DNA from 2 places in the Methylobacterium sp. V23 genome. Region 1 is predicted to be linked to the other one. Evidence: predicted binding sites of a transcription regulator. Region 1 holds the regulator's gene; the other holds the start of a gene.
The links. Region 1 encodes LexA, which represses DNA repair genes until DNA is damaged. Its sites were predicted from a motif close to TGTTCNNNNTGTGTTCNG; they were not measured.
Positions count from the first base shown of each region.

Region 1 (15,464 bases):
AAGCGCGCCGAGCCCCGCGTCGCCTTCCTCAGCGTCATCGAGGCCGGCCATATCCGCGCCGGCGAAACCCTGACCGACGCCCGTGGCCGGCACAGCGCGATCGTGCGCCCCGACGGCACCCTGATGGCCGGACCCGCCACGGGCTCGATCCACAAGATCGGAGCCCTCGTGCAGGGCTTTCCCGCCTGCAACGGCTGGGATTTCTGGCATGCCACCCGGAACGGCAAGCCGGTGCTCATCGACGTCTTCCGGGCCAAGATGCGCGCCGCCATGGGCTCCGCCGCCTAGAGGCCTTCGGTCAGCGTGACCGCGGCCGTCCCCGCCTGCGGGGGACGGCCGGAGGCGCCACCTCGGCCGGACCCTCGAACGCGTCGAGGGCTTCGTCGGGAATCCGAGCCGGTGGCGGGCGCGGGGTGGGCTTGGGCACCGGGCGGAAGCGCGGGGACGGAGCAGGCGCGTCCGGCTCGGGCTCGGCAAACAAGGGCGTGTCCGCGACGCTCCGCATCGCTTTCGGCCTGCCGCGCTTCGCCGTCTTCTCCGCGACCGGTTCCACGGCCTCGGGCTTCGGGTCGAAAGCGTGGGCCAGGACCTTCTTCATCACGCCCGGCAGCGGTTCCCCGTCAAGGTCCCGGCGCGGCGTGAAGCGCAGGCCCGGCGGCGGCGCCGTGCTGAGCGCCACCTTGGCGACGAACACCGTCAGCTCCAGGGGAAAATGCGTGAAACCGTGCCGGACGAGGCCCGGCAGCCGCTTCCAGCGCGCGTCGAGCGGTGCGTCGAGGAGCGCCTGGGCCGGATCGTAGTCGGGCTCCCAGGGACTCATCGGCGGTTCGGCCATGGATCCCAGCAAGCCCTCGGGTGGGCGGGTGCGCAGCAGAATCGCCTCATCGCCGCTGCGGATCGCCACGAAGGCCGCGCCGCGGCGCAGCGTGCCCTTCACGGCTTTCAGCTTCCTCGGAAACGTCTCCTGGAGACCGAGGGCCCGGGCGCGGCAGGGCGCCATCCAGGGGCAGAGCGCGCAGGCCGGGCGCTTGGGCGTGCACAGCGTGGCGCCGAGATCCATCACCGCCTGGGCGAAATCGCCGGGCCGGTCCGCGGGCACGAGGGACTGGGTCACCACCCGGATCTCGGGGCGGGCTGCCGGCAGGAGGGTCTCGATGGCGAAGAGCCGCGTCATCACCCGCTCGACATTGCCGTCCACGGCCGCTTCCTGTTGGTCGAACGCGATCGCCGCGACGGCCCCCGCCGTGTAGGCGCCGATGCCCGGCAGCTTGCGAAGGGCCGCGGCGGTGTCGGGAAACTGTCCGGCCGCCGCCACCGCCTTGGCGCAGGCGTGCAGGTTGCGGGCCCGGGAGTAGTAGCCGAGCCCGGCCCAGGTCGACATCACCGCCTCCTCGGACGCCGCCGCAAGGTCGTCGACGGTGGGGAAGCGGGCCAGAAACTTCGCGAAATAGGGTTTGACCGCGGCGATCGTGGTCTGCTGCAGCATCACCTCCGAGAGCCAGACCCGGTAAGGGTCTGGCGTCTCGCCCGGCAGGGCGCGCCAGGGCAGGACGCGGCGATGCCGGTCGTACCAGGTCAGGAGGTCCGCGGCCTCGGGGGCGGGAACTGTGGTGTGGGGCACGGGCACCGGCGCGTGATGGGATGCCCGTCCATAGACCGCCGACCCGATGCGTCCAAGGCCGACCTGTCCGAGCCTGTCCTCAGGCGCGATCCCGGCACGTGGCTTCGGCCGGACGGAACGGCATGCTAACCAATGCGGGCGATATCGGAGCCTCGATCTCGTCCCGGTCGGACGCACGGAAACCTTGCGCATGGCGCGTGTCAAACCCCTCGCCGAGCTGCTGGAGGGCTGCATCGGCCCCGCCTTCGCGGCGCAAGGGTTCGCCTCCACCGACATTCTGGCCGCCTGGCCCGAGATCGTCGGGGAGCGGCTCGCGCGCTACTGCCAGCCCTCGAAGCTCGAATGGCCGCGCCGGCGTCGGCGCGAGGAGGAGGGGCGCCCCGATCCCGGAACCCTCGTGGTCCGGGTCGAGGGCGTGTTCGCCCTCGAGCTGCAGCACCTCGCGCCGGTGGTGATCCAGCGCATCAACGCGCATTACGGCTGGGCCTGCGTCGGCAAGATCGTGATGCGCCAGGGACGGGTCGACCGGATCGGGCGCCGCCCCGCGCCGCCGGTGGTGGATCCCGTCCGCCGCGGCGAAGTGGCGCTTGCGGTCCAGGCGATCGAGCACGACGCCCTGCGCGACGCCCTCGACCGCCTCGGAACGGCGATCGTCGCGACAACACACAAGCGCTAGGGCGCGCTGCGCCGCCTTGTCAGGACGGCTGCAGGATTCTACCGCATCGCTCACGAGAAGATTTGGTCCGCGACCGGAGCCCTCCCGATCATGATCACCCGACGCGATGCCCTGAAAGCCACCGGCCTTGCCGTCGGCGCCGCGGTTCTCCTACCCCGGTTCAGCCTTCCGGCCCTGGCGCAGGATGCGAACCTCTCGACCCTGATGGAGCCCGGGCCGCTCGGCGACGTCTGGCTCGGTCCGAAGGACGCCAAGGTCACCATCATCGAGTACGCCTCGATGACCTGCTCCCACTGCGCCGCCTTTCACAAGTTCACCTGGCCGGCCCTGAAGGAGCGCTACATCGACACCAACAAGGTGCGCTTCACCCTGCGCGAGTTCCCCCTCGATCCGCTGGCCACGGCCGCCTTCATGCTGGCGCGCTGCGACGGCGATGCGAAGTACTACCCCATCACCGACCTGCTCTTCGACCAGCAGCAGGCCTGGGCCTACGTCCAGAAGCCGCAATCGCCGGTGGATGCCATGGAGCAGATGCTGCGCCAGGCCGGCTTCTCCAAGGAGAAGTTCGAGGCCTGCCTGAAGGACCAGAAGCTCTACAGCGCCGTCAACGCCGTGAAGCAGAAGGGCATGGACACCTTCAAGGTCGATTCGACCCCGACGTTCTTCATCAACGGTGAGCGCTTCAAGGGCGAGATGACCATCGAGGGCATGGAGAAGGTGATCAAGCCCCTCCTCGGTGCCTGAGGCACCCGAAGCCGGGTCACCGCGACGACGCCCTCTCCCGCCGCCGCAGGCCCGGTGCGAGAACACCTGGGGGCACGTCGGCAAAAGACCGATTTCCTGTGACGTGACAAGATCTTACGTGAGGTCGGGGGCGCCTTGACACCCAAGGTAGGCGAAACTATGGTGCGCCCCGCTTGAAGGAGGCGTTCCGCCGGTTCCCTCCCCTCTCGCCAATGTGAGTTCTCGCCGTGAGCGGCAACGAAACTGCGGACGAAGGCGGGGACGGGCGGAAGAAAGCACTGGACGCGGACCTCTCTCAGAGGCTCAAACGTCTTGAGACGCAGATTGAGCGGAAGCGGCCCAGTGCCCCTCCCGATCATTCGACGCGTCCCGGTCCTGCGGCCGGGCCTTCTCCTCTCGGCCAAGCGATGCGGCTCTCGACCGAGTTCATCGCGGGCGTCCTCGCCGGGGGTATCCTCGGTTGGATGTTCGATCATTACCTCGGGACGAAACCCTGGGGCCTGATCGTCCTGCTGATGTTGGGGTTCGTCACCGGCGTCTACAACGTCATGCGTGTCTCGGGGTCTCTTCCCAAGGCGCCGACGAACGAAGAGGACCGCTAGCGGTCCTCTGGGAAGCGCCGCGTACGCGGCGAACCGAATTCGAATCATGCCGCTCGCGCGGCACCGGTGGTGGCGGGTCGTCTGGCCGGCCGAGAGTCAGAAGGGCGGGAGCGGCAATGGCCGTAAAGATGGATCCGATCCACCAGTTCGAGCTCAAGCCGCTGGTCTCTTTCGGTCATATCGGCAACCAGGAGATCGCGTTCACCCAGTCCGCGCTCTACATGTTCGCCGCCGTCGGGATCATCGCGCTGATCACCGTCGTGGCCACCGCCCGCCGCTCGGTGGTGCCGGGCCGCATGCAGTCCATGGCCGAGATCTTCTACGAGTTCATCGGCTCGACGCTGCGCCAGTCCGCCGGCCACGGCTCCGAGCGCTTCATGCCGCTGATCTTCTCGCTCTTCATGTTCGTCCTCGTGCTGAACATGCTCGGGATGATCCCCTACGCCTTCGCGGTGACCAGTCACATCATCGTCACCTTCGCGCTGGCCTTCCTCGTGATCGGCACCGTCATCGTGTACGGCTTCATGGCCCACGGCACGAAGTTCCTGAAGGTGTTCGTTCCGTCGGGCGTCCCCGGCTGGCTCATGCCGATGATCGTCGCCATCGAGATCGTGTCCTTCATCTCGCGTCCGATCAGCCTCGCGGTTCGTCTCTTCGCCAACGTGCTGGCCGGTCACATCGCGCTCAAGATCTTCGCAGGCTTCGTCCCGGCGCTGCTCGCCGCCGGAGCTTGGGGCGCGATCTCGCCGCTGCCCCTGGCCCTCAGCGTCGCCGTCACGGCCCTCGAGTTCCTCGTCGCCGGTCTGCAGGCCTACGTCTTCGCGACGCTCGCCTCGATCTATCTCAGCGACGCCCTGCATCCCGGCCACTGAGCCGGGTCATCCCGGCCGACCGCCGGGACACCCCCTTCCGTCCCCGGTTCGCGATCGCGGCCGGATTTCTCTCCACGCAACGACGACACGGACACCAGGAGCAATTTGATGGATCCCTTAGCTGCCAAGTACATCGGTGCCGGCCTCGCCTGTCTCGGTATGGCGGGCGCCGCCATCGGCCTCGGCAACCTCTTCGGCCAGTTCTACGCCGGCGCGCTCCGCAACCCGTCGGCCGCCGACGGCCAGCGCGGCAACCTGCTCCTCGGCTTCGCCCTCACGGAAGCGCTCGGCATCTTCTCGCTGCTCGTCGCGCTGCTGCTCCTGTTCGCCGTCTAAGACACGCTCGTCGTCTCGGATCTCGAACCGATACCGGACCGGACGCCGCCTCCCGACGGGATGGCACGCGCGTCCGGTCCCCATTCCTTGAATTTACGCGAAGGACGTCATGGCTCAGCCGGCCCATTCGACCGCAACGCATGAAGGCTTCGCCGCGACGCCGGCCGCCGAGCACGGCGGCGGCTTCCCGCCCTTCGAGAGCCACACCTTCGCGTCCCAGCTCATCTGGCTCGCCCTCGCCTTCGGGCTGCTCTACTACCTGATGGACAAGATCGCGCTGCCGCGCATCCAGGCCATCCTGCACGACCGCGCCGTGCGCCTGTCCGGCGATCTCGACGAGGCGCAGCGCCTCAAGGCCGAGGCGGATGCTGCCGGAGCCGCCTACGAGAAGTCGCTGAGCGATGCGCAGGCCAAGGCGCAGGCCATCGCCCTCGAGACCCGCACGGCCCTCACGCAGGAGGCCGAGACCAAGCGCAAGGCGCTCGAGGCCGAGCTGAACGCCCGCATCGCCGCGTCCGAGGCGACCCTTCGCACCCGCACCGTCGAGGCCATGGGCAACGTCCGCGGCATCGCCGGCGAGACGGCCTCGGCCATCGTCGAGCGCCTGACGGGCCGTAGCCCCGACGAGGCCGCCCTGTCCAAGGCCCTCGACAGCGTCTCCTTCCCGCATTGAGGCGGACGCCAAACCACACCTGACCGGTAGGACCCGAGGGGCGAAGACCCTGCCGGGACTGCCGGACACCATCGAGTTGGGACGACGAGCATGTTGTTGGAAGCCGAATTCTGGGTCGCAGTCGCCTTCGTCCTGTTCATGGCCGTGGTCTGGAAGGTCGGCGGCTTCGACCAGATCACCAAGGGACTCGATGGTCGTGCCAAGCGCGTCCGCCACGAGCTCGACGAGGCCCGTCGGCTCCGTGAGGAGGCCGCCGGCGTCCTCGCCGATTACAAGAAGCGCCGCGTCGAGGCCGAGCGCGAGGCCGAGGCCATCGTGGCCTCCGCCCGCGACGAGGCCCAGCGCATCGCCGACGAGGGGCATGCCCGCCTGAACGATTTCATCGCCCGCCGCACCAAGTCGGCGGAGACCAAGATCGCGCAGGCCGAGGTCCAGGCGACCGCCCAGGTTCGGGCCGCCGCCGCTGACGCGGCGGTGAAGGTCTCCGAGGTCATCCTGCGCGAGCGCATGCAGGGCGAGACGGCCGAAGGTCTCGTGCGCCAGAGCCTCGGCGAGGTTCGGACCCGCCTGCAGGCCTGATCCCTCGCACTGCGACACCAGGGAGAGCCGCCGCAAGGCGGCTTTTTCGTTTTCGGAGCCGTCTTGCGCCGGTGGCGTGCTAGAAGGCCGCCCCGATCGCGCCGGCGCCATGCCGCAGCGGAGTTTCGATGCAGCCGATCATCTCGATCCAGAACCTGTCCAAGGTCTATGCGTCGGGCCTCAAGGCCCTCGACGGCATCAACCTCGACATCGCCGAGGGCGAGATCTTCGCGCTTCTCGGTCCGAACGGGGCCGGCAAGACGACGCTGATCAGCATCGTGTGCGGCATCGTCACGGCAAGCGCTGGCCGCATCCTCGCGGGCGGACACGACATTGCCCAGAACTACCGCCAGGCCCGCCGCATGATCGGCCTTGTGCCGCAGGAGCTCACCACCGACGCCTTCGAGACGGTGTGGGCGACGACGAGCTTCAGCCGCGGTCTCTACGGCCTCAAGCCGGATCCGGCCCATATCGAGCGTGTGCTTCGCGACCTCTCCCTGTGGGAGAAGCGTGACGCGCGGATCATGACCCTGTCGGGCGGGATGAAGCGGCGGGTGCTCATCGCCAAGGCCCTGAGCCATGAGCCCCGCATCCTCTTCCTCGACGAGCCCACCGCCGGCGTCGACGTGGAACTGCGCCGCGACATGTGGCGCCTCGTGCGCTCGCTGCGCGACACGGGCGTCACCATCATCCTGACCACGCACTACATCGACGAGGCCGAGGAGATGGCCGATCGCATCGGTGTCATCCGCAAGGGTGAGATCATCCTGGTCGAGGAAAAGGCCGAGCTGATGCGCAAGCTCGGGAAGAAGCAGATGACGCTGAACCTGCAGGAGCCGCTCGCCGCCCTGCCCCCGGCGCTGGCACGGCACGATCTCAACCTCAAGCCCGGCGGACAGGATCTGGTCTACACCTACGACACGAAGGGCGAGCGCACCGGGATCACGGCGCTGCTGGCCGACCTCGCCGCTGCCGGCATCCGCTTCCGCGACCTCCAGACCAGCCAGTCGTCGCTGGAGGAAATCTTCGTCGACCTCGTGAAGGAACGCGCATGAACTGGTACGCGGTCCGCGCCATCTACGGCTTCGAGATGGCACGCTTTTGGCGCACGGCGCTCCAGAGCATCGTGGCGCCGGTCATCGCCACCTCCCTCTACTTCGTGGTCTTCGGGGCGGCCATCGGCTCCCGGGTCGCCTCGGTGGACGGGGTCGCCTACGGCGCCTTCATCGTGCCCGGGCTGATGATGCTCTCGCTCCTGACGCAGAGCATCGCCAATGCCTCGTTCGGCATCTACTTTCCGCGCTTCGCCGGCACGATCTACGAGATTCTGTCCGCTCCGGTCTCACCCCTCGAGATCGTGCTCGGCTATGTCGGCGCGGCCGCTTCGAAGTCGATCCTCATCGGTCTGATCATCCTGGCCACCGCCGCCCTGTTCGTGCCCCTGCGGATCGAGCATCCCTTCGTGATGGTGCTCTTCCTGCTGCTGACGGCGGTCACCTTCAGCCTGTTCGGCTTCCTGATCGGCCTTTGGGCCGACGGTTTCGAGAAGCTGCAGCTCGTGCCCCTTCTCATCGTGACGCCGCTGACCTTCCTCGGCGGCAGCTTCTACGCCATCGAGATGCTGCCGCCGTTCTGGCGTGCGGTGAGCCTCGCCAACCCGGTGGTCTACCTGATCAGCGGCTTTCGCTGGGCCTTCTTCGGCACCTCGGATGTCGGCGTCGGAATCAGCCTCACCATGGCGTTGGTGTTCCTGGTCCTGTGTCTCGCCGGCGTGACTTGGATCTTCCGGACCGGCTACCGCCTGAAGAGCTGAGGCGCAGGGTTGCGCCCTCAGGGGCGCTTGGCCAGGAAGTCGAGGACACCGGTCCGATGCGTGCGGTCGCCCACCGCCGTGCTGTGGTCGCGGTTCTGCAGCTCGAGGGCCGTGCCGTTCGGGAACAGGGTCGCCAGCGCCGGACCTGAGCCCGAGACGGTGTCGAGGGTGCCGGTCGTCACCAGGGTCGGTGCTCTGATCTCGGCAACTTCGGCGCGCGACAGGGCCTGGCGCGAACCGCGCATACAGGCGGCCAAGGCCCGCAGGTCGCTCCTCGTCTGCTCGGCAAAGGTCCGGAACGCGGCGGCCGTCGGATTCGGGGCCGGTGCGCCGGGCTCCGCTTCCAGGGCCTCGGCGATCCCGTCCGGCAGGCCCTTGCCCTCCACGAGGTGCAGGCCGAGGCCGCCGAGCAGCAGCGAGCGGACGCGCTCCGGCGCATCGAGGGCGAGGAAGGCGGCGATGCGCGCGCCCATCGAGTAGCCCATAATGTCGGCCTTGGGGATTTCGAGATGGTCGAGCAGGCGCCGCGCATCCTGGGCCATCAGATCCGCGCCATAGAGCTCCGGGTCATAGAGCTTCTGGCTCTCGCCATGTCCCCGGTTGTCGAGCGCGATCGTGCGGTAGCCGGCCTGGGTCAGGGTCCGGACCCAGAGCGTGTTGACCCAGTTCACCGCATGATTCGAGGCGAAGCCGTGGATCAGCAGAACCGGGTCGCCCGACCCGCCGACGGCCGGGACGTCGATATAGGCGAGGGAAACACTGTCGGAATCGAAGCTCTGCATGGTCTCGGGCCTTATCGGTCGGGGCATGGTTCCGCCTCCTTGAACCGCTGCGCGTGCGGACGGAAGCCCCCCGGTGACGGCAGGCCGCAAATGAAAGCGGCGGCAGGGTGCCCTGCCGCCGCGTTTCGTCGAACCGGATCGTTTCGATCGGATCAGAAGGTGATGCCGGTCTCCAGCATGTAGCGCTCCTGCGAAGTCTTCAGGCCGCTGCGGCCGAAGCCGAGGCCGGGCGTGACGTCGTAGAGCTGCACGGTCGAGAACTCGCCGCGGACGAAGTAGCGATCGAAGGTGAAGGTCGGGGTGACCGTGAAGGAGAAGGCCGAGCTGCCGGCGCCGTAGAGCACCGAGGTCTGGCCGAACGGATTGTTGCGATTGCCGCTCTGGCTGATGTACTCGACGCGGCCCGCGAGAGCGAAGTTGTCCGTGAAGGCGTAGCTGGCGAGGAGGGCGCCGCCGATGGTTTCGGCCCCGGCGAGACCAAGGACGGCGTTCTGCTCCACGTTGGTGTACTGGACGTACGGCGTCACGATCCACGGACCGTCCGCGTAGGTGTAGTTGGCGCTGATGATGCTGCTGTTCTGCAGCGAGACCGGCGTGGCGTACTGGAAGCGAAGGCCGCGACGACCGAACGGGTCGGCGAAGTCGAAGTTGGTGTAGCTGGAGAAATGCGTGCCGCCGTTGATGCCCACCGTGTTGGCGGCGTCGATCTTGTAGGTGATCGCACCCGTGACCCAGTTGATCTCGCCGGAATAGAAGCCATCGGTCGCGGCGAACGAGGCGGCCCACGGACCATCCGAGTAGTTCACCTGCACGCCCTGGTTGATCACGTTCTCCTGGCCGAAGAGAAGGCCGCGCGAGATGTTCAGGTTCTGGAAGGTGAAGGGCAGTTCGGAGCCGATGAGGGTTGGCATCCGGCCGCCCTGGATCGACCAGTTGTCGTTGATCACGTACTTGCCGAACACGATCGGCGCGGGGGAATACAGCAGATCCGTCTGGTCGAACGTACCGTAGATCGGCAGGCCGAGGCCGGGGATCGAGTAGGCGCCGAAGGCGGCGTAGAACTGGAACGGACCGTCGGCCTTCTGGATGAAGCCCATCAGGTTCGAGACGTCCACGCGTCCGGCCCGATCACTCGGCAGCGGAGCGGGGGAGAACGTGTACTGGTTGGGCTGGGTGTAGAAGTAGCCCGTCACCGCACCGCCGACATAGATGTCGCCGAAGGCGCCGAGCGTCAGGCAGGACGGGTTCGGGTTCTGCTTGATGACACCGCCATAGGCCGGGAAGGTGATCTCGGCCTTGCACGGCGCGGGCGGGGCGGGAACCGCGAGCACCTTCGCCGGCATGTCGGCCGCAAAGGCGCAGACCGATGACATCAGGACGGCCGAAAGGGCGAGGAGCGAGCGGTGCATGGCGATGGGAACTCTGCGAGAGAATCTGCGTTAGGGCGACGTTCTCAAAGGTTCCCTGTTACGGCAAAGCTATCCTTTGTGCAGACGCCTATTTTTCGGGCAAACTAGGTCGCGCGGACTGGGTTTCAGTCGTGGTGTTGCCACAATGGAACAGGTCTGAGCACCAAACACGGCGGCGAAGATTTGCGCCAGCTTCCCCAGCGCCATGACGGGTCGATCGCATCTGCGATCCACGGTGATGGTCCCGAGGGGTCTGCCGCGCGGATCGGCTCGGGATCCCGCCTGCCTTTCCGTCCGCCCGCGAGACCGTCGCTTGCCGCCGCGCCCGCGCGCTGGCATCAGCACGCACGATGAAAGACACGCAGCCCTACGGCACCTACGCTCCCACTGGCCTCGTCGCGCGGATCGCTCGGCAGACGGGCCGGATCTCGTACGCGAGCTGGGCAGGCCGACGCGTCGCCCTGTTCCTGCGCCGGGTGGCGATCGGGCTGCTGCGCGGTGCGCCCCTCGACGTCGAGCGCTACGGCGCCCGTATGCGGCTCTACCCCTACAACAACAACTGCGAGAAGAAGGTGCTCTTCACGCCGCAGTTCTTCGATCCGGAGGAGCGCGAACTCCTCCGGGCGAAGCTGCAGCCCGGCTGCACCTTCCTGGATATCGGCGCGAATATCGGCGCCTACGCGCTGTTCGTGGCGGCCTTCGCGGGGCCGCGCGCCCGCATCCTCGCCGTCGAGCCGCAGCCGGACGTGTTCGACCGCCTGACCTACAACATCGGTCAGAACCCGTTCGGGACGGTCAAGGCGGTGGCCTGCGCGGTCGCCGACAAGGCCGGCGAGCTCACCCTGTTCGTCGACCCTCGCAACCGAGGCGAATCCAGCTTGAAGATCGTCGGGACGAACGAGGGCGCGCAGATCCGCGTGCCCGCCGTGCCCCTGCTCGATCTCGCTCGCGGAGAGGGCATCACCCGCATCGACGCGATGAAGCTCGATGTCGAGGGCGCGGAGGACCTGATCCTCGAACCCTTCCTGCGCGCCGCGCCCGCAAGCCTCCACCCGCGACTGCTGATCGTCGAGAACGGCACCGACCAGTGGCAGATCGACCTGCCCGCCTTGCTCGAGCAGCACGGCTATCACCGGATCGCCCGGACCCGCCTCAACCTGATCTTCGAGCGGGCCGACTGAGGGGTCCGATCGGTCCTCCCAGGAGGCGCGCCCTAGAGCACCGGAATGGCATCCGCCACGGTGATCCCGGCAGGGTCGATGCGGCAGCGATGGGCGTGCACCACGACGCCGGCGGCCCGAGCCGTCTGGAGCGCCCGGTCGAAGGCGGGATCGAGGTCCCGGGCGGCGTCGAAGCGATCCGCCCACATCTGCACCACGATGATGACCATGGCCCGTCCCCCGGCCTCGACGACGGCCGCGAGGTCCATCATGTGACGGGCGCTGCGGGCGGCGACGCAATCCGGGAATTCCGCAAGGCCGGGCCGGCGCATCAGGTGGCAGTTCTTCACCTCGACATGGCAGGGGGGCACCCCCTCCCCCGTGGCGAGGAAATCGACGCGGCTGGCCTGGGCGTAGCGGACTTCGGGGCGAAGGTTCGTGTAGCCGGCGAGGGACGGCAGGCCGCCGGCGGCGAAGGCCTCCGCCACCAGGGCGTTCGGCCGCATCGTGTTGATCCCGACCCATTGCCGGCCGCCGGGCAGGTCCGCCTCCACCAATTCCCATGAGAAGGGCAGCTTGCGCGTCGGGCTGCGGACGTCGGACAGCAGGGCGCGCGCGCCCGGCACGGCAAGTCCCAGCATCGCCCCCGGATTGGGACAATGGGCCGTGATCAGGGATCCATCGGCAAGCTGAAGATCGGCGAGAAAGCGCTTGTAGCGCCGCACCAGGCGCGCCTCGATCAGGGGCGAAGGGAAGCGCATCGCAGGTCCGGGTTGAGAAACAGGTTGATGCAGGCTCCCGTCGGCGGGGAATCAGGCCGTGGTGAGGCGCCCGGGCTGGTCAGTGCTGACCGGATGCGACAGACTTCGCGGGGCGCGCCCGGGTCGATGACCGGGAAAGCCGTTGTCCGTCCGCGAGGCCGCCATGTTCAATGTGTTCGATCTCCTTCAGGCGCAGGGGGGCGCCAGCGCGCAGGGTTTCGGACGGCAGTTCGGCTTGTCGCCGGAGCAGAGCCTGCGCGCGATGCAAGCCCTGCTCCCGGCCTTGACGATGGGGCTGCAGCGGAACGTCGCCCAGGATCCGACCGGCTTCGCGCATCTCTTCAACCTCGTTGGGCCTGCCGCGTCGAAGGCGTCGAGCGCCACGCCGCAGATGGACATGCTGGTCCAGCAACTCTTCGGCTCGCCCCACCTGAGCCAGGCGGTTCTGCAACAGGCCGCCGCCGTCAGCGGCGTCGCGATGCCGGCCCTGAAGCAGATGCTGCCGATCATGGCGGGCATGGTGGTGGCGGGGATCGTCCACGTCATGATCAACCAGGCGCCCGCCGCAGCGCCGGCGCCGCGCGCGGAGGCGAACCCTTTCGGCTTCCCGCCCAATGCCTGGTCGGAGATGATGCAGGTGTTCCTGAAATCCGGCGGCAGTGCCCCGGAGCCCGCGGCGCCCGCGCCTCAGGTCCGGCCGCGCCCAGCGCGGCTCGCGGCCTCGTCCCGGCCCGAACCGGCCGCGCCGGACACGTCCTCCGCGGAAGCGCCCTTCGACCTGATGCAGCAGATGTTTCAGACGGGCCTGGAGGTACAACAGGAGAACGCCCGCGCGATGCAGCGCCTGTTCGATACCTTCTGGCACGATCCCCGCGACCCGACCGAGACGGCCGGTCACGGGCCCGGCGATCGGCCCAAGACAGGAGGCACCGGGCAGCGCTAGCCGAAGCCGGCATGTGCGGAGACGCAGGCGATCGCGGAGACGCGGGCAATCGACTGACCTGAAGCGTTGCTGTCGAACTCAACACCGCGTTCCACAATCCCCATCGCGCCATTGCGTTGGGCAAGGGGCCTCTAGACAGGAACCCTTGCAGAACACTTACGGAACGTTTAACGTGTTCGTGGTTTGTTTCTGGTGCCACCCGCCGCGATCCGTGGCCCTAACGAAGAGTGCCCTGCATGTTGACGCGTAAGCAGCTGGACCTGCTCCAGTTCATCCAGCTCCGGATGCGCGAGAGCGGCGTTCCCCCGTCGTTCGACGAGATGAAGGACGCTCTCGACCTGAAGTCGAAGTCGGGCATTCACCGCCTGATCACGGCCCTCGAGGAGCGCGGCTTTCTGCGCCGGCTGCCCAACCGGGCGCGGGCGATCGAGGTGATCCGGATGCCGGAGAGCCTGGGCGGGAATTCGGGTACCCCGCGCACCGCACCGGCCCCCGAGGTTCGACGCTTCACGCCGAGCGTGGTCGAAGGCGGTAAAGGCAAGGGCCTGCCGGCCGGCGCATCGGTCTCCCGCCTGCCGACCACGCAAGCCACCGACGAGAGCGGTCGGGCGGTGACCATCCCGGTGATGGGTCGGATCGCGGCGGGTACGCCCATCTCGGCCATCCAGGAACAGAGTCATTCGGTGACGATGTCACCCGATTTCCTGGCCGGTGGCGAGCATTACGCCTTGGAAGTGCGCGGTGATTCGATGGTTGATGCCGGCATCCTCGACGGCGACCTGGTCGTGATTCGCAAGCAGGATACGGCCAATACGGGCGACATCATCGTGGCGCTCATCGACGACGAGGAAGCCACGCTGAAGCGCCTGCGCCGGCGCGGCTCATCCATCGCCCTGGAAGCGGCGAACCCGGCCTATGAGACGCGGGTCCTCGGCCCGGATCGGGTGCAGATCCAGGGACGGCTCGTCAGCCTCGTGCGCCGCTACTGAAGGATTTCTCCGTTCGGTTGTTCACCGGCAGGGTCCAACGGATCGTCGGTGCGCTCGGGGATCGCCGGTAGAGCCGTCGCCGACGGTGGCGACGGTTGCGGGCGTGGTCCCGTCTGATCCGACGGCGGCGGTGACGGGGTTGCACGCCATGGCACGACGTCGCCGGGATGCTTCGCGGTGACGAGGGTCGGCCCATCGCAGGTGAAGCGGATGGCGGTTGCGCCGTGCGATCCCAGGAAATCCCGGTCGACGACGATCGGCGCGGCACAGCCTGCGGGTGCGGATTGCCGGGTGATCAAGATCGTGGCCCGGGCGCAGTCCTCCCCGAGGGCGCGCTTGTCGGTGATCAAGGCGAGCACGCGGCCGTCCGGCGTTGTGAGGGTACAACCCAGGCCATCGCAGCGTGAGCCCTGATACCCCGCGATGTCCTGCACCCTCCGATCGTCGCCATCGGCCTTGAGCCATTGCGCCAGCACGAAGGGGAGCGGCCGTCCAAGGGTGGCGAGGCGCCCGTTGCGCTCGCGGATGGCTGCGCCTGCCCCCTCACGATCGATGTAGATGTCGTAGCGGTCCGGGGCGGCGGCACAGGCCAGGCCGATCGCTGCCGGGATGAGGCCGAGCCAGCGCAGCGAAGAGGCCGGAAGCGTCAGGACGATCAGGGCCACTGCCAGAAGGCCGAGGGCGCCCGTGCCGAAGGCCGGGACCACCACGACGGCGTGTCCGAAGCCCGCAATCCAGGTGGAGATGGCGAGCATCCCCCGCACCGCGAGGCCCATCGCCCACCAGACCGGCTGATCCAGTGCGAACGGATAGGCCAGGATCCCGAGAACCGCCGACGGCATCACCGCCAGGGAGACCAGCGGCAGGGTGAGCGCATTGCCCACCAGCCCGAAGGGCTGCACCGTCTGAAAGTGATAGGTGGCGAAGGGCGCGGTGGCGATCTGGGCCACGAGGGTCGTCGCCAGGGTGCCGATGACCGCGGTGGTCACCAGGGCGAAGATCCGGGGGAGCGGGCCGGCCCCATCGCGCTGCAGCGCGCGTCCCGCGATCAGCGGCGCGCAGGCGATCAGGCCGGCGACCGCCCCGAACGACATCTGGAAGCTCGGGCCGAGGAGGCCGTCCGGCTCGCGGGCCAGGGCGATCAGGGCGGCGATGGCCAGGTTGCGCATGCTGAGCGCCGGGCGGTCGACCAGGATCGCGCCGAGCATCACGAGGGTCATGATCAGCGAACGCTCGGCGGCGATGTCCCAGCCGGAGAAGACGCAGTAGGCCGTGACGCCCACCATGGCGACGGCAGCGGCGATCTTCTTGATCGGCCAGTGCAAGGCCGCGAACGGAACGACGGCCAGGAGTGCCCGCACCAGCCAGAACACCACGCCGGCCGCCAGGACCATGTGGAGGCCCGAGATCGACACGACGTGGTAGATGCCGGCGGCGCGGAGGATGTCGTTGGTCTCCGGGCTGATCAGGCCGCGCTTGCCCGTCACCAGGGCCGCGGCCACCG
Region 1 covers NZ_PDHT01000017.1:11,630-27,093, forward strand. Annotated here, with positions in the region: gene CRT23_RS16560 (site-specific DNA-methyltransferase) at 1-288, shown strand, start outside; gene mutY (A/G-specific adenine glycosylase) at 299-1,621, opposite strand; gene CRT23_RS16570 (DciA family protein) at 1,812-2,297, shown strand; gene CRT23_RS16575 (thioredoxin domain-containing protein) at 2,388-3,041, shown strand; gene CRT23_RS16580 (AtpZ/AtpI family protein) at 3,269-3,643, shown strand; gene CRT23_RS16585 (F0F1 ATP synthase subunit A) at 3,760-4,515, shown strand; gene CRT23_RS16590 (F0F1 ATP synthase subunit C) at 4,624-4,851, shown strand; gene CRT23_RS16595 (F0F1 ATP synthase subunit B') at 4,961-5,524, shown strand; gene CRT23_RS16600 (ATP F0F1 synthase subunit B) at 5,618-6,103, shown strand; gene CRT23_RS16605 (ABC transporter ATP-binding protein) at 6,232-7,158, shown strand; gene CRT23_RS16610 (ABC transporter permease) at 7,155-7,916, shown strand; gene CRT23_RS16615 (alpha/beta hydrolase) at 7,934-8,698, opposite strand; gene CRT23_RS16620 (outer membrane beta-barrel protein) at 8,851-10,107, opposite strand; gene CRT23_RS16625 (FkbM family methyltransferase) at 10,458-11,288, shown strand; gene sfsA (DNA/RNA nuclease SfsA) at 11,321-12,028, opposite strand; gene CRT23_RS16635 (DUF937 domain-containing protein) at 12,192-12,971, shown strand; gene lexA (transcriptional repressor LexA) at 13,208-13,960, shown strand; gene CRT23_RS16645 (ComEC/Rec2 family competence protein) at 13,954-15,464, opposite strand, start outside.

Region 2 (15,464 bases), on a different contig from region 1:
CGTCGGCTCGCTGATGACGACGGAGTTCGTCGCCGTGCCGGGCAACTGGACGGTGCAGCAGACCCTCGATCACGTCCGCCAGGTCGAGAAGACCCGCGAGACCATCTATGCGATCTTCGTCCTCGACCCGCGCACCCGGGCCCTGACCAAGGCGGTGCCCCTGCGCCGGCTGATCTCGGGCAATCCGGGCGACAACGTGCTCTCGGTGGCGCCGAACCGCCGGCCGCTGGCGGTCTCGCCCACGGCCAGCCGCGAGGAAGCCGCCCGCCTGATCTCGCGCTACGACCTCCTGGCACTCCCCGTCATCGACGCGGTCGGCCACGTGATCGGCATCGTCACGGTCGACGACATGATCGACGCGATGGTGGAGAAGCAGACCCAGGACGTGCAACGCTTCGGCGGCATGGAGGCCCTGCCCGAGCCCTACATGGACATCGGCTTCGGCACCATGATCCGGAAGCGGGCCGGCTGGCTCTGCGCCCTGTTCCTCGGCGAGATGATGACGGCCACCGCCATGCAGGGCTTCGAGGGCGAGCTCGAGAAGGCCATCGTGCTGACCCTGTTCATCCCGCTGATCATGAGCTCGGGCGGCAATTCCGGCAGCCAGGCCACCTCGCTGCTCATCCGCGCCCTGGCCCTGCACGAGGTGCGCCTGCGCGACTGGTGGCGGGTAGCCCTGCGCGAGTTGCCCACAGGGCTCGTCCTCGGCATGATTCTCGGGGTGATCGGCATCGTCCGCATCGTGGTCTGGCAGAAGACCGGCCTGTACGATTACGGCGAGCACTGGATGCTGGTGGCGGCCACCGTGGGAGCGGCCCTCGTCGGTATCGTCACCTTCGGCTCGCTCACGGGATCGATGCTGCCCTTCCTGCTGCAGCGCCTCGGCTTCGACCCCGCCACGGCCTCGGCCCCATTCGTCGCCACCCTCGTCGACGTCACGGGCCTCGTGATCTACTTCTCGGTGGCGATGCTGATCCTGCGCGGAACGCTGCTGTAGGCGGCCTCAGGCCCGGGGCCGGAGGCTCAGGTCGCTGAGCACGGAGGTGGCGAGGCGGTCCGGCCCGATCTCGTTGGCGGAGTAGCCGACGAGGGCGGCGAGGCTTTCGCGGGCCCGCCAGACCCGGCTCTTCACCGTGCCGATCTTGCAGCCCATCACCGTGGCGGCCTCGTCGTAGGTCATGTTGTCGATGGCCACCAGGGTCAGGGCCTGGCGCAGGGTCGTGGAGAGCCGCCCGATGGCGGCGTTGACGTCCTCCAGGTCGAGGACGGCGCCCTGGGCCGGCAGGGTCACCAGCTGGGCCGCATAGCTGCCGTCGCTGTCCTCGACCTCGTGCACGCGCTTGCGCTGGCCGGAATAGAACGTGTTGCGCATGATGATGGTCAGCCAGCCGCACACGTTGGTGCCGGGCGTGAAGCTCTCGCGGTACATCCAGGCCCGCAGCATCGTGTCCTGAACCAGATCGTCGGCCCGGGCGGCGTCGCGGGTCAGGGAGAGGGCGTACTTGCGCAGGCCCGCCGCATGGTCCTGGAGCCCTTGCCGGACCTCCGCCGTGAGGGTCTCGCCGCGGGCAGCCAGCACCGCCTCGAGGCGTGCGAGCAGGACAGCGAAGCGGTCGGGCTGGTCATCATCGAGGGAGGCGTAGGTCTCGCGCAGGTGCTGCCCGAGGGTCCGACGGATCGACGCCGTCAGGGGCGGGGCGTTCTCGGGAACGAGGCGGGTCGGTGCATCGGATCCAGATTGCGATGTCATCCAGTATCTTCTCATTCGGCCGGGAGAGGCATGGGCCCCATCCCCGTGGGTCCGAGAGAGTGTGCAAAACGAGGAACTCACTCGCATCAACACAGGTTAATGGGAAGACATTCAAAGGTTTCTGCACGAAATCGTACGCTCAAGCTTAGATTCAGCCTTAAAACCACAAAGTTTTTCTGTCGAGATACATTATAGAAATACGCAAAGAGCCCGCCACGGCTATTGCCGGGCGAGCCGAGTCCAGGGAGGAACGCATGATGCGTACACCTTCAACCCGGCAGGCGAGAGAGTGTTCACTGGCGCGTGAGCGCGAGATGGCGACGTCACAGCGCCATCGACCGTGGCCCGACGCGGCACGGCCGTCCGGGCGATGTCGTCGCAGCGAGGGTCGGCTGGGATCGAGCCCTGGGGTCAGGCGCCTTCGATCAGGCGGAGATACTCGGCCTCGGGCACGCCGTAGCTGTCCCCTGCGACGCCCAGAAGACCGGTGCGGTCGAGAACCCCGATCCGCCCGCGACGCGCCTTGATCAGGCGGTTGCCCTCCAGGAGCTGCAGGGCGAGGGTCACGGTGGTGCGCTGAACGCCCAGCATGAATGACAGGAAGTCATGCGTGACCGTCAGTTCGTCGCCGATGACCCGGTCGTGGCACATGAGCAGCCAGCGCGCGAGCCGGACCTCGATGTTGTAGCTCGCATTGGCGAAGGCGGTCTGCGCCGTCTGAACCAGTAGGGTCTGGACGAACCGCAGCAGCAGGTTGCGCAGCGCGAGGCTCTCCTCGGTGGCAGCCAGCAGCGCAGCGGCGTCGATGGCCAGCATCTCGCCGGCATTCTGGACGAAGTGGTCGTAGGGCGTGCGGTCACTCCCCAGGAGCACCGGAGCGGCCCCCACGACCCCTTCGGGCCCAATGATACCGACCTCGACCTTGCTCGTTCCGGACGTCGTGATCGACGCGTAGCCGGCCTCCTGGAAGTAGAGATCCTGGATCGGGCGATGTGGATAGATCAGACCCTGACGCAACTCCGTCGGCATCGAGCGCAGATGCGGTTGAAGCAAAAGGTAATCGCTTGGCGAGAGCCGTCTGAGCAAGCGGTTACGAACGGCAGATTGCTCTAGCAGCGACACGGCCCTGTCCCTTGGGGCAAGAGCACAAATAGTCTCTCACGGACCCATACTCAGGAATATATACAAGCGATTTCTCGACTATCTGTACGATGCGAGACAAAGGCAAGCCCAACAGGAGATCTGTCGGGTAGTCGACATTCCCCGAATGTCGGCCACCACACCAAGAGCGCAGAGCCCTGTCCGAGCTGGCTTTTTAGGATTTATTAACGCTGCGGATCGGGGAATATCGCGACCGGCCGCGTGTCTTGCGGTGGCGGTACGCGAGTCGACGGCTCGCCATCGATGCCCCTGCGGTCGCATCTCGGCAGGACCACGCGCAGGCGGAGCAGCCCGGAATCGGTTGGAGGAGGGGCAGGACGCCGTGACGGGTTGGGTGAACGAAGGACCTCAGGATCGGGCGCGTCGACGAGCGCCGGAGCATCGGCAATGAGTGCGTCGGGCGCGGGTCCGGAGCTGCCCCGCCGCTTAGCCTTGCGCGATGACGACGCTGTGACGGCCCCTCTGATCCGGAAGCTGGAGCGCTTCGGGGCCGTGTCGGCCGAGGATCGGGAGATCCTGACGCGCCTCTGCGTCCCCGTCGATCCCGTCGGACCGCGCACGGAGATCGCGCGCGAGGGCGAGCGTCCCGACAGCGTCTTCGTCCTCGTCGAAGGCATGGCCTGCCGCTACAAGCTGCGCGCCGATGGAACCCGACAGATCCTCGCCTATCTCGTACCGGGCGATTTCTGCGACCTCGATATCGGCCTGCTCGACCGCCGGGACCATGCGATCGCCAGCCTTTCGGCCTGCCGCATCGCGCGCATGGATCCTGTGCCCCTCGGGGACCTCGTCAGCCAGCAGCCCCGACTGGTCACGACCCTGCGGCGGGCGAACCTGGTGGACGATGCGACGCTGCGCGAGTGGCTCGTAAACCTCGGCTCCCGCTCCGCGATCGAGCGGATCGCTCACCTGTTCCTGGAGTTGCTGATGCGCCTGCGCGCCGTCGGACTGGCCCGGGGCGACGGCTACGACCTTCCGGTGTCACAGCTCGACCTGGCCGATACGACCGGCCTCTCGACCGTCCACGTCAACCGCACGCTTCAGGAGCTGAAGCGGCAGGGCCTGATCGAGCTGCGCTCGCGGATTCTGATGATCCGGAACGTCCAGCGTCTGACCAGCCTCGCCGGCTTCGATCCCCGCTACCTGTCGCTGAGTTCCACGGCGCTCCGCTAGGGTCCGGTCCGGCCACGGATCGCGGCCACAATCCTCCCAGCTGCAGCGCCAGGGGGTGTCACCTCGACCCTGCCGCCGAGCGACGCGCCCTCCGAGCTGTTCACCCAGGGCCTACGCCCCCCAAGGATTTCCAGGCTGTGCCGATCGCCGCGCGCCCGCGGCCGCGACCGGTGCAGCCAGTCGGCATCCGAAGCGAGCCGACCTCCCATGGGTAACGACGCTTCACCGCGCAGTCCGAAGAATACGCCAACAAAAAACCCACCTGTCCGGTCGGACGGGTGGGTTCTTTGCTTTTTCCGACCCCTCAGCGGAGGGGCAAAGGCAAGCTCTAGACGATCGGACGGGCCACCGGGTGGGCCGCGCGGATCTCCTCGGGAAGAGCCTGGAAATCGATGTAGCCGGCCTCGCGCGCCATCGCATCGAGGGCGGAGACTTCGTCGAGCGCGCTGCCGGTCCAGAGAACGGCGCCGTTCGACTGCTGACGGACCTCGAAAATGCTCATGGTTCGTTAACCCTCAACCGGGAAAGGTCTATAGTTGCTCTAACGTGACGACCGGCAAAAAGTTGCAACGTCTTGGACCCAGTGGGGGCGATTTAACCGCGACTGCCACGTCGCCGCGGAGATGCGCCATGAAATCGCCGGTCTCGCTCCGCATGGGCACGCTTTCCGTCCTCGTCGAGCGCCCTGTCATGCGACCCCCTCGGCCTGCGCCGTCCGGACAACGGTTCCGTTTCGCCCTCGCGGTGCTGGCCGGCGCCGCCGCGCTCGGCCCAATCGCGCGCGCGGCGGAGCCGGCGGCGGTTCCGGATCCGGCCGCCCTGGCACCGGCCGTGACGGTGGCCTCGGCGGTCGCTCGCCAAGTCGTGGAATTCGCCGTAGTGACCGGCACACTCGTCCCCCGCGACGAGATCCTGGTGGCACCCGAGATCGAGGGCCTGCGCATCACCGAACTTCTCGTGGAGGAGGGCGCCCAGGTCACGCGCGGCCAGCCTCTGGCGCGGCTCTCCCTCGAGATGATCCTGACCCAGGAAGCGGCCAATGCCGCCACCATCGCCAAGGCGCAGGCAGCCATCATCCAGGCCCGAAGTCAGATCGTGCAGGCCGAGGCGGCCCAGGTCGAGGCGAACCTTGCCCTTGAGCGCACCCGCAGCCTGATCCGCACCGGCAACGCCACGGCCGTGATCCTGGAGCAGCGCGTCTCCGCCGCTCAGGGCAACGAGGGCCGGCTCGCGGCCGCCCGCGGCGGATTGCAGCTCGCCGAGGCCGATCTCGCCACCGCGCGGGCTCAGGGCGCGGAAATCGCGTTGCGGCGCGCCCGAACCGAGATCCGTGCTCCCGAAGCCGGGATCGTCAGCCGGCGGACCGCCCGCGTGGGCGCCACCGCGACCGCAATCGGCGAGCCGATGTTCCGCATGATCGCCCGCGGCGAGATCGAACTCGAGGGTGAGGTGCCGGAAGTCTGGATGCCGCGACTGCACGTCGGCGATCCGGCCCGCCTGGACTGGGACGAAGGACGGACCCTGAAGGGACGGGTGCGGCGCATCGATCCGGAGATCGACCGCACGACGCGCCTCGGGCGCATCCGCATCGGCCTCGACCCCGATCCGGGCCTGCGCATCGGCGCCTTCGCCCGCGGCAAGGTCGAAGTCGCACGCCGCACCGGCGTCGCCGTGCCCCTGTCGGCGGTGCTCTACGGCGCCGATGGCGGCGCGAGCGTCTTCATCGTCGCCGGCGACCGCGTCGAGGCTCGCCGGATCGTGCCCGGCCTCGCCGCCGACGGCGTCCTGGAGGTGCGTGCCGGCGTCAAGGCGGACGAGGTGGTGGTGGCCCGTGCCAGCAGCTTCCTGCGCGACGGCGATCGCGTCCGACCCGTGGTTCCGCCCATCAAGGCGGCCGATGCCGCGACGCCTTCGGCGGCCGATGCCGCCCCCCGCTGATCGGACGATCCCATGCGCCTGAACATCTCGGCCTGGGCGATCCGGAAGCCGATCCCCTCCCTCGTCCTCTTCCTGGTGCTGGTGGTCCTCGGACTGGTCAGCTTCCGTGCGCTGCCGATCACGCGTTTTCCGAACATCGACATCCCCATCGTCTCCGTCCAGGTCTTGCAATCCGGGGCCGCGCCCTCGGAGCTGCAGACCCAGGTGACCAAGGTCGTCGAGGATGCGGTGGCGGGGGTGAAGGGCGTCAAGCACGTCATCTCGACGATTTCCGAAGGCGTCTCCAGCACCACGATCGAGTTCCGCCTGGAGGTGAACAGCGACCGGGCGGTCAACGACGTCAAGGATGCCATCTCGAAGGTCCGGGTGAACCTGCCCCGCACCATCGAGGAACCGATCATCAACCGCGTCGAGATCGCGGGCCTGCCGATCATGATTTACGGCGCCTCGGCGCCCGCGATGACGCCGGAGGACCTGTCCTGGCTCATCGACGACGTCATCGCCCGGCAGGTGCAGAGCGTGAAGGGCGTCGGGGGGGTCGAGCGCCTCGGCGGCGTCGCCCGCGAGGTTCGCGTGACCCTGAAGCCCGACCGCCTGCTGGCACTCGGGATCACGGCCGCCGACGTGAACCGGCAGCTGCGCCTGACCGCCGCCGACATGGCGGGCGGACGCGGCGAGCTCGGCGGACAGGAGCAATCCATCCGGACCCTGGCCGGGGCGGCGAGCCTCGACACCCTGGCGGAGACCTCGATCGTCGTGCCGGGCGGGCGCAAGGTCCGCCTCGACGAGCTCGCCACGCTGGTGGACGGCTCGGAGGAGCCGCGCACCTTCGCGCGCTTCAACGGCGAGCCCGTGGTGGCCTTCGCGATCTCGCGCTCCACGGGTGCCAGCGACGCGGAGGTCGCCGTCGGCGTCGCCAAGCGCATCGCGGAACTCGGCGGCCGCCATCCCGGCGTCCGCTTCGACCTCATCGACACCTCCGTCACCAACACGGTGGGCAACTACCACTCGGCGATGCTGAGCCTGGTCGAGGGCGCGACCCTTGCGGTGGTCGTGGTCTTCCTGTTCCTGCGCGACTGGCGTGCGACCCTGATCGCCTCGATCGCCCTGCCGCTCTCGGTGCTGCCGACCTTCTGGGTGATGAGCAGCCTCGGCTTCTCCCTGAACGCCGTCAGCCTGCTGGCGATCACGCTGGTCACCGGCATCCTCGTCGACGATGCCATCGTGGAGATCGAGAACATCGTCCGGCACATGCGCATGGGGAAATCCCCCTACCGCGCCGCCCTGGAGGCCGCCGACGAGATCGGGCTCGCCGTCATCGCCATCACGGCGACGATCATGGCGATCTTCGCCCCCGTCTCCTTCATGAGCGGCATTGCCGGGCAGTACTTCAAGCAGTTCGGTCTCACCATCGCGGCGGCGGTGTTCATGTCGCTCCTGGTGGCGCGCCTGATCACGCCCCTGCTCGCCGCCTATTTCCTGCGCGATCACGGCCCCGATCACACCCGCGAGGGCCCGGTGATGCGGGGCTACACCCGCGTGGTCGCCTGGTCGGTGCGCCACAAGTTCATCACCCTGGTGCTCGGGCTCGTCTGCTTCGCCGGGTCGATCCTGTCCACGGGCCTGCTGCCGGCGGGCTTTCTTCCCGCGGAGGACGCCGCCCGCACGATCTTCGTGGTCGAATTGCCGCCGGGGGCCCGCCTCGCCGATACCACGCAGGTGACGGACGCTCTCGTGGAGCGCATCCGCGCCCTCCCGGAGGTGCGCAGCGTCTTCGTTGACGGCGGCCGCCAGCTGCCCGCGAAGAAGGAGGTCCGGCTCGCGACCTTCACCATCAATCTGACGCCGAAGAACACCCGCCATCGCACCCAGAAGCAGGTGGACATCGCCATCCGGGCACTCTTGCACGACGTGCCCGACATCCGCTTCTGGGCCCTGCGCGAAGGCGGCCAGCGCGACGTCACGCTGATCGTGTCCGGCCCCGACAAGACCGTGGTGGCGGAGACCGCGGCCAAGCTCCAGCGCGAAGCCGCGGGCGTGCCGCACCTCGTCAACGTGCTCTCGACGGCCCCCCTGGACCGCACCGAGATCCGCATCCGCCCGAAGGCCGGGGTCGCGGCCGATCTCGGCGTCACGACCGACCTCATCGCCGAGACCGTCCGGGTCGGCACGATCGGCGACATCGGGGCGAATCTGGCCAAGTTCAACACCATCGATCGACAGGTGCCGATCCGGGTGCAGCTGCCCGAGCGCCTGCGCGGCGACCTCTCGCAGATCGAGACCCTCAAGGTTCCGGTCAAGGGCGGCGCGGCGGTGCCGCTCTCCACGGTGGCCGATCTCACCCTCGGCCGCGGCCCGACCGCCATCGACCGCTACGACCGGGCCATCCGCGTCGCCCTGGAGGCCGACATGGAGGGCTCGGACGCGCTGGGTGCCCTGATCAGCGCCGTCCTCGCCCTGCCCACCGCCAAAGACCTCCCGCCCGGGGTCACGATCCGCCAGACGGGCGACGCCGAGGTGATGGGGGAGGTCTTCGAGGGCTTCGCCCTCGCCATGGGTGCCGGCCTGATGATGGTGTTCGGCGTGCTGGTGCTGCTGTTCGGGAATTTCCTGCAGCCGCTGACCATCCTGTTCTCGCTGCCGCTCTCCATCGGCGGCGCGATTCTCGGCCTCCTGATCTTCAACAAGCCGATCTCGATGCCGGTGGTGATCGGCATCCTGATGCTGATGGGCGTGGTGACCAAGAACGCCATCATGCTGGTGGACTTCGCCGTGGAGGAGATGGCCCGCGGCGTCGACCGCGCCACCGCGATCATCGATGCCGGTCGCAAGCGCGCCCGCCCCATCGTGATGACGACCATCGCCATGGCGGCCGGCATGGTGCCCTCGGCCATGGCGCTCGGCATCGGCGGCGAGTTCCGCGCGCCCATGGCCATCGCGGTGATCGGCGGCCTGATCGTCTCCACCGGCCTGTCGCTGGTCTTCGTGCCGGCGATCTTCGTCCTGGTCGACGACCTGTCGCGCCTCTTCGTGCGGGTCTTCGGTCGCTTCGTCGGACGCGTGGACGAACCGACGGAGGGGGCGTTCGCGCTGCCGCCGACCCATTCAGCCAACGACGCGAAGCCGATCCTGCCCCCGCGCATCGCCGCCGAGTAGTCCGGCGGCAGGGGTGCGAAACGAAAAGGCCCGGACCTTCCGGTCCGGGCCTTTTCGTCAGCGCTCTCGCACTCGCGGGGAAGCTCAGCCCTCGCTGCGGGCGGCCAGGCGGCTCGCGGCGAAGCAGAGCCCGCCGGCGACGATGAAGAGTACCGCGAAGGTCTTGACGGTGGCGTAGAACAGCGTCGGCTCGATGCCCGCATCCGTGTAGAGCACGGCGCAGATGGCGGTGATCGGCAGCAGCAGCAGGATCAGGAGGGGGGTCAGCGGGCTGTTCATGGGCGGGTCTCTCAACCTCTGTCGGACCCGGCTTACCGGTCCCTGTGGCGTTTGCTGCGCCCCTCATAGCATCGCCCCGCACCCGGCGCCAAGCTGGATCGGCTACGCTTTCCTGCGGTCGATGAGCCCGGATCAGGCGGGGATCCGCACCGTGGCGCGCAGGCCCCCGAGCGGGCTGTCGTGCAGGCTGACATCGCCACCATGGGCGCGGGCGATGTCGCGGGCGATGGAGAGCCCCAGGCCGGAGCCGCCCGCATCCTGGCGCGCATCGTCGAGGCGTACGAAGGGCTTGAACACCTCCTCGCGCTGGTCGAGCGGGATGCCCGGGCCGTCGTCGTCGATGGAGACCAGGAAGGCCCTGGCCTCGCGCCGGCCCGTGATCGCGACGGTCTCGCCGTAGCGGGCCGCATTCGCCGCGAGGTTGAAGAGGCAGCGCCGCATGGCGTCGGGCCGCAGGGTCAGCTGCGGACGGTCCTCGAGCTCCACCGCCTCCACGTGGGCCCCGAGGCGCTCGACGTCGGTGCGCAGGTCCTCCAGGAGCGCGCGCATGTCGGTGGGCACCGCCACCTCGCCCGAATCACCGCGGGCGAAGGCGAGGTAGGCCTCCAGCATCCGGCTCATCTCGTCGACGTCGCGTTGCAGGTCCTCGACCTCGGGCGTCTGCTCGACCAGGGCGAGGGAGAGCTTGAATCGCGTGATGATGGTGCGCAGGTCGTGGCTGACCCCGTTGAGCATCGTCGTGCGCTGCTCCATCGCCCGCTCGATGCGCCGCTTCATCTCGATGAAGGCATGGCCGGCCTGGCGCACCTCGCGAGCCCCGCGGGGCCGGAACTCGATCTCCCGGCCCTTGCCGAAGCTCTCGGCCACGGCGGCCAGCCGCAGGATCGGCTTGATCTGGTTGCGCAGGAACAGGATCGCGACGCCGAGGAGCACCAGCGACGAGCCGCTCATCCAGAGCAGGAAGATGTGCGAGTTCGAGGCGTAGGCCATGCTGCGCCGCGCGGTGACGCGCATGACGCCATCGGGAATCGCGACCCGGATCTCGATCAGGCTGGAGCGGCCGACGGTGTCGATCCAGTAGGGCCGGCGGATCTGGCGTCGGATCTCCTCGGACAGGGCCTCGTCCAGGATCGAGAAGAACGGCCGCGGACCGGCCGGGGGGAGCTTAGCCCCCTTCAGGATGTCGACGTCGAGGTTGAGCCGGTCGTTGGCGATCCGGGTCAGGGTCTCGGAATCCTTGTCCTGCGGGTAGCTCTCGTAGATGTCGATCAGCGCGGCGACGTCGGCGGTGACGGCGGAGGACAGGCGGCGCGTCACGAGCTGCCAGTGGCGCTCCATGAAGGTGTAGGCGATCACCGACTGGAGCAGCACCACCGGCGCGATGATGATGATCAGCGATCGCGCATAGAGGCCCTTGGGCAGGACGTCGCCGATGGCGCGGCTGACGATCCGCCACATCCGCCCGGGCCGGGGCAGGGCGGCGAGGCGGGTCGCCGTGCGCTGGAGGAGGCCGGTGGCGGCCATGGGCTCAATCGACCGCGAGGCGGTAACCGACGCCCCGCACCGTCTGCAGGAACAGGGGATTGGCCGGATCGACCTCGGTCTTGCGGCGCAGGCGGTTGATCTGCACGTCGATGCTGCGCTCGGCGGCGAGGCCGCCGCTCCCGGCCAGGGCCTCGCGCTCCACGTTGCCGCCGGCGGCCTGGGCCAGGATGGTGAGGATCTCGCGCTCGCGCTCGGTAATCCGGATCAGCTCGTCCTCGCGGCGCAATTCACCGCGGTCGATCCGGTAGGCGAAGGGGCCGAAGGTCACGGTGTCGTGGCTCTGCGCGCGCCCGCCGGCCTCGTCGCGCCGCTTGATGATGTTCGACAGGCGCAGGATCAGCTCGCGCGGCTCGAAGGGCTTCGGCAGGTAGTCGTCGGCGCCGATCTCCAGGCCCATGACCCGGTCGTTGGGGTTCGAACGGGCGGTCAGCATCAGGATCGGCACGCGCGAGGTCTGGCGGACCTCGCGGGCGTAATCGAAGCCGCTCTCGCCCGGCATCATCACGTCGAGCACGAGGGCATCGAAGACGAAGCACTGCGCCTTGGTACGCGCCTCCGGCACGTTTCCGGCGGCGGTGACGCGAAAGCCCTGCTCGTAGAGGAAGCGGGACAACAGCTCCCGCACCCGCCGATCGTCATCGACCACCAGGATGTGCGGCGCGTGGTCGGGAAGCTCGGCGGTCGGGCGCGTCCCGGGCGTGGCCATCAGGCGGCCTTCCGGGCGCGCCGGGACATCAGGCGCTGCACGGCCGCGCGCGCATCCGGCTCGATCATGCCGAAGAGAAAGCTCTCGGCGGAGAGGGGGGCCTCGCCGCCGCGCTCCGACGCGGCGAGAGCGCGGGCCACCCGCCGGCTCTGGACCCGCATGAGGTCGCCGGCGAGGTCCGCCCCGGCCGCGGTGCAGAACAACAGCCGCTGGCGCCGGTCGCTGGTGCCGGTCTTCTGCGCGATGTAGCCCTGCTCGATCAAATCCTTCAGCACCCGGTTGAGGCTCTGCTTGGTGATGCGCAGGATATCCAGGAGTTCGGCGATCGTGAGACCTGGATAGCGGTCGACGAAGTGCAGCACCCGGTGGTGGGCCCGGCCGAACCCGTACTGGGCCAGGATACGGTCGGGGTCCCCGACGAAATCCCGGTAGGCGAAGAACAGGAGCTCGATGAGGTCGTCGCCGGAGCCGGAGGACGGCCGCGGCGCCTCGGCGTCGGCATCTCGCATCGCGTGGGCAGTCACGTCTCGGGAGACCTCGATTTACGTCAGCGATGTTGACATGTTCCAGCCCCGACGCGACCCGTCAAGCCTGCGCCTTCGCTGACGGGTGACGGCATCGCGTGCCCTGTTTCCCCGCCCGACTCGGGTGATCACCGGGATCGCCTTCGCCTTCGTCTCCAGGCCTCGCCGACCCTTGAGACATTTGACCACGGGACGACCGGCTTTTGCCGGCGCAGGCCCAGGAACCGGCTCCCAGGCCCCGCGTTCACTAGAACATTTCGTGAACCAAAGGATTCCAACATGGCCGGTACCCAGGCGAGCAAGTCCCAGACCTCCAAGTCGGAAACTTCCAAGTCCCAGACCTCCAAGGCGGACGAGAACCCCAAGACCGATCCGAAGGACGTCTCGAACCAGATCAAGGATCCGAGCGAATGGACCACCGGCGGCGAGCCGATGACCGGCGCGCAGGCTTCCTACCTCAAGACCTTGTCCGAAGAGGCGAAGGATCCCGAGGCGTTCGATCCGGAGCTCGATAAGGCCGAGGCATCCCAGCGGATCGACGCCCTGCGCAAGGAATCGGGCAAGGCCTGACCGCCGCGTCGGAAGCCGCCACGATATTCTGGCGGTTTCCAAGATTTGAGACGAAGGGAACCGTCGGGCCGGGGTTTGCTACGTCCAGCCTGACGGTTTCGGCGTGCCTTGGACTTCGACGATCCGTTTAAGTCCTCCGCAAGGAAACTCGCGTAGCGTTCCCGACGATCGACGTCCGCGAGAGATATCCTGGGGCCATGACCGAACTGGATCTCGAACATGCCAGGGTTCGGCGGAAATTTTCGACGCGGCACGATCTTCAGATCCTGACCCGCCGCTTCTGCAAGGATACGTCCGGCTCGACGGCCCTCGAATACGGCTTGATCATGGCCCTGGTCTTCTTGGCGATCGTGACCGCGATGCGGTTCTTCGCCGATCAGACGAATGCCATGTACAATTACATCGGTGCCGCCCTGACCCGGTCATCCTGAGATCGGATCTGCGAGCAGACCGCGCATCTGGGGAACCATCCAGCGGATTCGACTTACTCCCTCGTAAGTCGGAAGGCCAAGCACTTCGCGCGCCAAGCGACCCCAATTGCAGTCCCAAGGTCGGACGCAGGACCGGAACCCCACCGCTGTAGAGATCGCGAGCGCTCCGCAGGTCAGGAGAGCGAACGCTCCCCGCGCTGCACGGCCTTCAGGTGAGCAGCATGCCGTACCGGGCCCACTTTCCCGGGACCGCCATTGCGCCTTCTCTGTCATCGAACTGCGCCGACACGCCACGCGGCGACCGGCAGCTCCGGTCGGTCCAACCACCGGGCGACACCCCGACCGGCACCAACCCGACCCACTTCTTGAGGTGGCTTACGGCTACGCTCGCGGCAGATGATCGATCACGTTCACGTCAATGATCCGGATATACCAGACATTCGCTGGACCCGGTCGGAACCGGCCTTCGCGCAGGCAGGTTACGGCCGGACTTGATCGGAGTGGATGGAAGTCCCGGTGACACTCGGCGTCGACAGGCATGAACTCCAGCAGATCGTTGCCGGACTGAGCGAGGGCGTGATCCTGGTGGAGCCTGACCAGACCATCGCCTACGCCAACGCGGCGGCGCTGGCCATGCACGGCGCCGAGAACCTGGAGGAACTCGGCGGAACGGTCGATGCCTACCGTGAGCGCTTCGCGCTGCGTTACCGCAACAACCATGCGCCGAACCAGTATCCGATGGAGCGGGTAGTCTCCGGCGAACGCTTCCACGACGTCATCGTCGAGGTCACGCGCACCGACCGTCCCGATGCCGACTACGTGCACTCGTTGCGCAGCTTGGTTGCGACCGATCGCGAGGGCCAGCCGAGTTGCCTCGCCCTCATCCTGAAGGACGTCTCCGACCAGTTCGAAGCCGAAGCGCGCTTCGAGGCCACCTTCAACGCCAATCCCGCACCCGCCGTGATCTGCCGGCTCGCCGACCTGCGCTTCGTCAAGGTCAACCTCGGCTTCCTGGAGATGACCGGGTACACCCGCGACGCCGTCATCGGCCGCAGCGTCTACGAGGTCGACGTGCTGGCCAACGCCCGCAACCGAGATCTGGCGATCTCCCGGCTCAACGAGGGCGGCACCATTCCGCAGATGGAGGCCTGCCTCGACCTGCCCGATGGCGGCACCCGCTTCGTCATCGTGGCCGGGCAGCCGATGGAACTCGGCGACGAGCCCTGCATGCTCTTCACCTTCGCCGACCTCGAACTGCGCCGGAAGGCCGAGACCGCGCTGCGTCAGAGCGAGGAGCGCTTCGCCAAGGCGTTCCGCCTGACCCCTGTGCCGACCCTTCTGGCCCGCGCCAAGAGTCTGACGATCACCGGCGTGAACGAGGCCTTCACCCGCGTCTTCGGCTTCGGCCCGGAGACGGTCACCGGCCGCACGCCGGGCGACCTCGACCTCTGGGTCTCGGAGCCCCAGCGGGACCGGTTCGAGACAGCCCTGGCGCGCACCGGCTACGTCCTCGGCCTGGAGGTCTGTCTGCACCACGAGGATGGGAGCAGCCTCGATTGCCTGGTCTCGGCGGAGCGGGTCGAGATCGGCGCGGAGGTCTTCGTCCTCCTGGTTCTGCAGGACATCACCGAGCGCAAGCGAACCGAGCGCGAATTGTTCGAGGCGATCGAGGCCGTGATGGCCGACACCTCCTGGTTCAGCCGCGGACTGATCGAGAAGCTCGCTCATCTGCGCCAACCCGGTGCCGGCCATCAGGATGCGGTCTCACCCAACATGACGGTGCGCGAGCGCCAGATCCTGGACCTGATCTGTGCCGGGCTCTCGGACGAGGTCATCGCCAAACGGCTGAACCTGTCCAAGAACACGGTGCGCAACCACGCGGCGGCCCTCTATCGGAAGCTCGACGTGCACAAGCGGTCCGAGGCCATTGTCTGGGGGCGCAACAACGGATTCCCGACGGCATCGTCCGGGTAAAAAAACCCAGTTTACCGGTATGTTCTAACTATTGATACGTTGGTGAGAAGGGCCATCTCCCCAATCAGGCAAGGGGGCTGAGGGCTCCACCGCCGAGACCTCGGCCCTCACCGATCCGCAGCGGATCGGCGACAGGCCGACCGGGAGCCCGGCTCGGGCTCGCAATGGCCCACCAGCAATCCGGTTCTGGGGCCAGGGAGATTGGCGGCGGCGTTCCCAGTCGCTCTCACCGACACACACCCATGCGTCACGAAGCG
Region 2 covers NZ_PDHT01000005.1:832-16,295, reverse strand. Annotated here, with positions in the region: gene mgtE (magnesium transporter) at 1-997, shown strand, start outside; gene CRT23_RS06760 (sigma-70 family RNA polymerase sigma factor) at 1,004-1,750, opposite strand; gene CRT23_RS06755 (Crp/Fnr family transcriptional regulator) at 2,162-2,872, opposite strand; gene CRT23_RS06750 (Crp/Fnr family transcriptional regulator) at 3,299-4,084, shown strand; gene CRT23_RS28390 (hypothetical protein) at 4,413-4,586, opposite strand; gene CRT23_RS06745 (efflux RND transporter periplasmic adaptor subunit) at 4,715-6,022, shown strand; gene CRT23_RS06740 (efflux RND transporter permease subunit) at 6,035-9,178, shown strand; gene CRT23_RS06735 (hypothetical protein) at 9,263-9,457, opposite strand; gene CRT23_RS06730 (ATP-binding protein) at 9,590-10,915, opposite strand; gene CRT23_RS06725 (response regulator) at 10,986-11,708, opposite strand; gene CRT23_RS06720 (MarR family transcriptional regulator) at 11,708-12,217, opposite strand; gene CRT23_RS06715 (DUF3072 domain-containing protein) at 12,512-12,802, shown strand; gene CRT23_RS06710 (Flp family type IVb pilin) at 13,000-13,233, shown strand; gene CRT23_RS06705 (helix-turn-helix transcriptional regulator) at 13,750-15,207, shown strand.
Region 2: the regulator LexA is predicted to act here: its motif matches at 12,481-12,498, upstream of CRT23_RS06715 (DUF3072 domain-containing protein).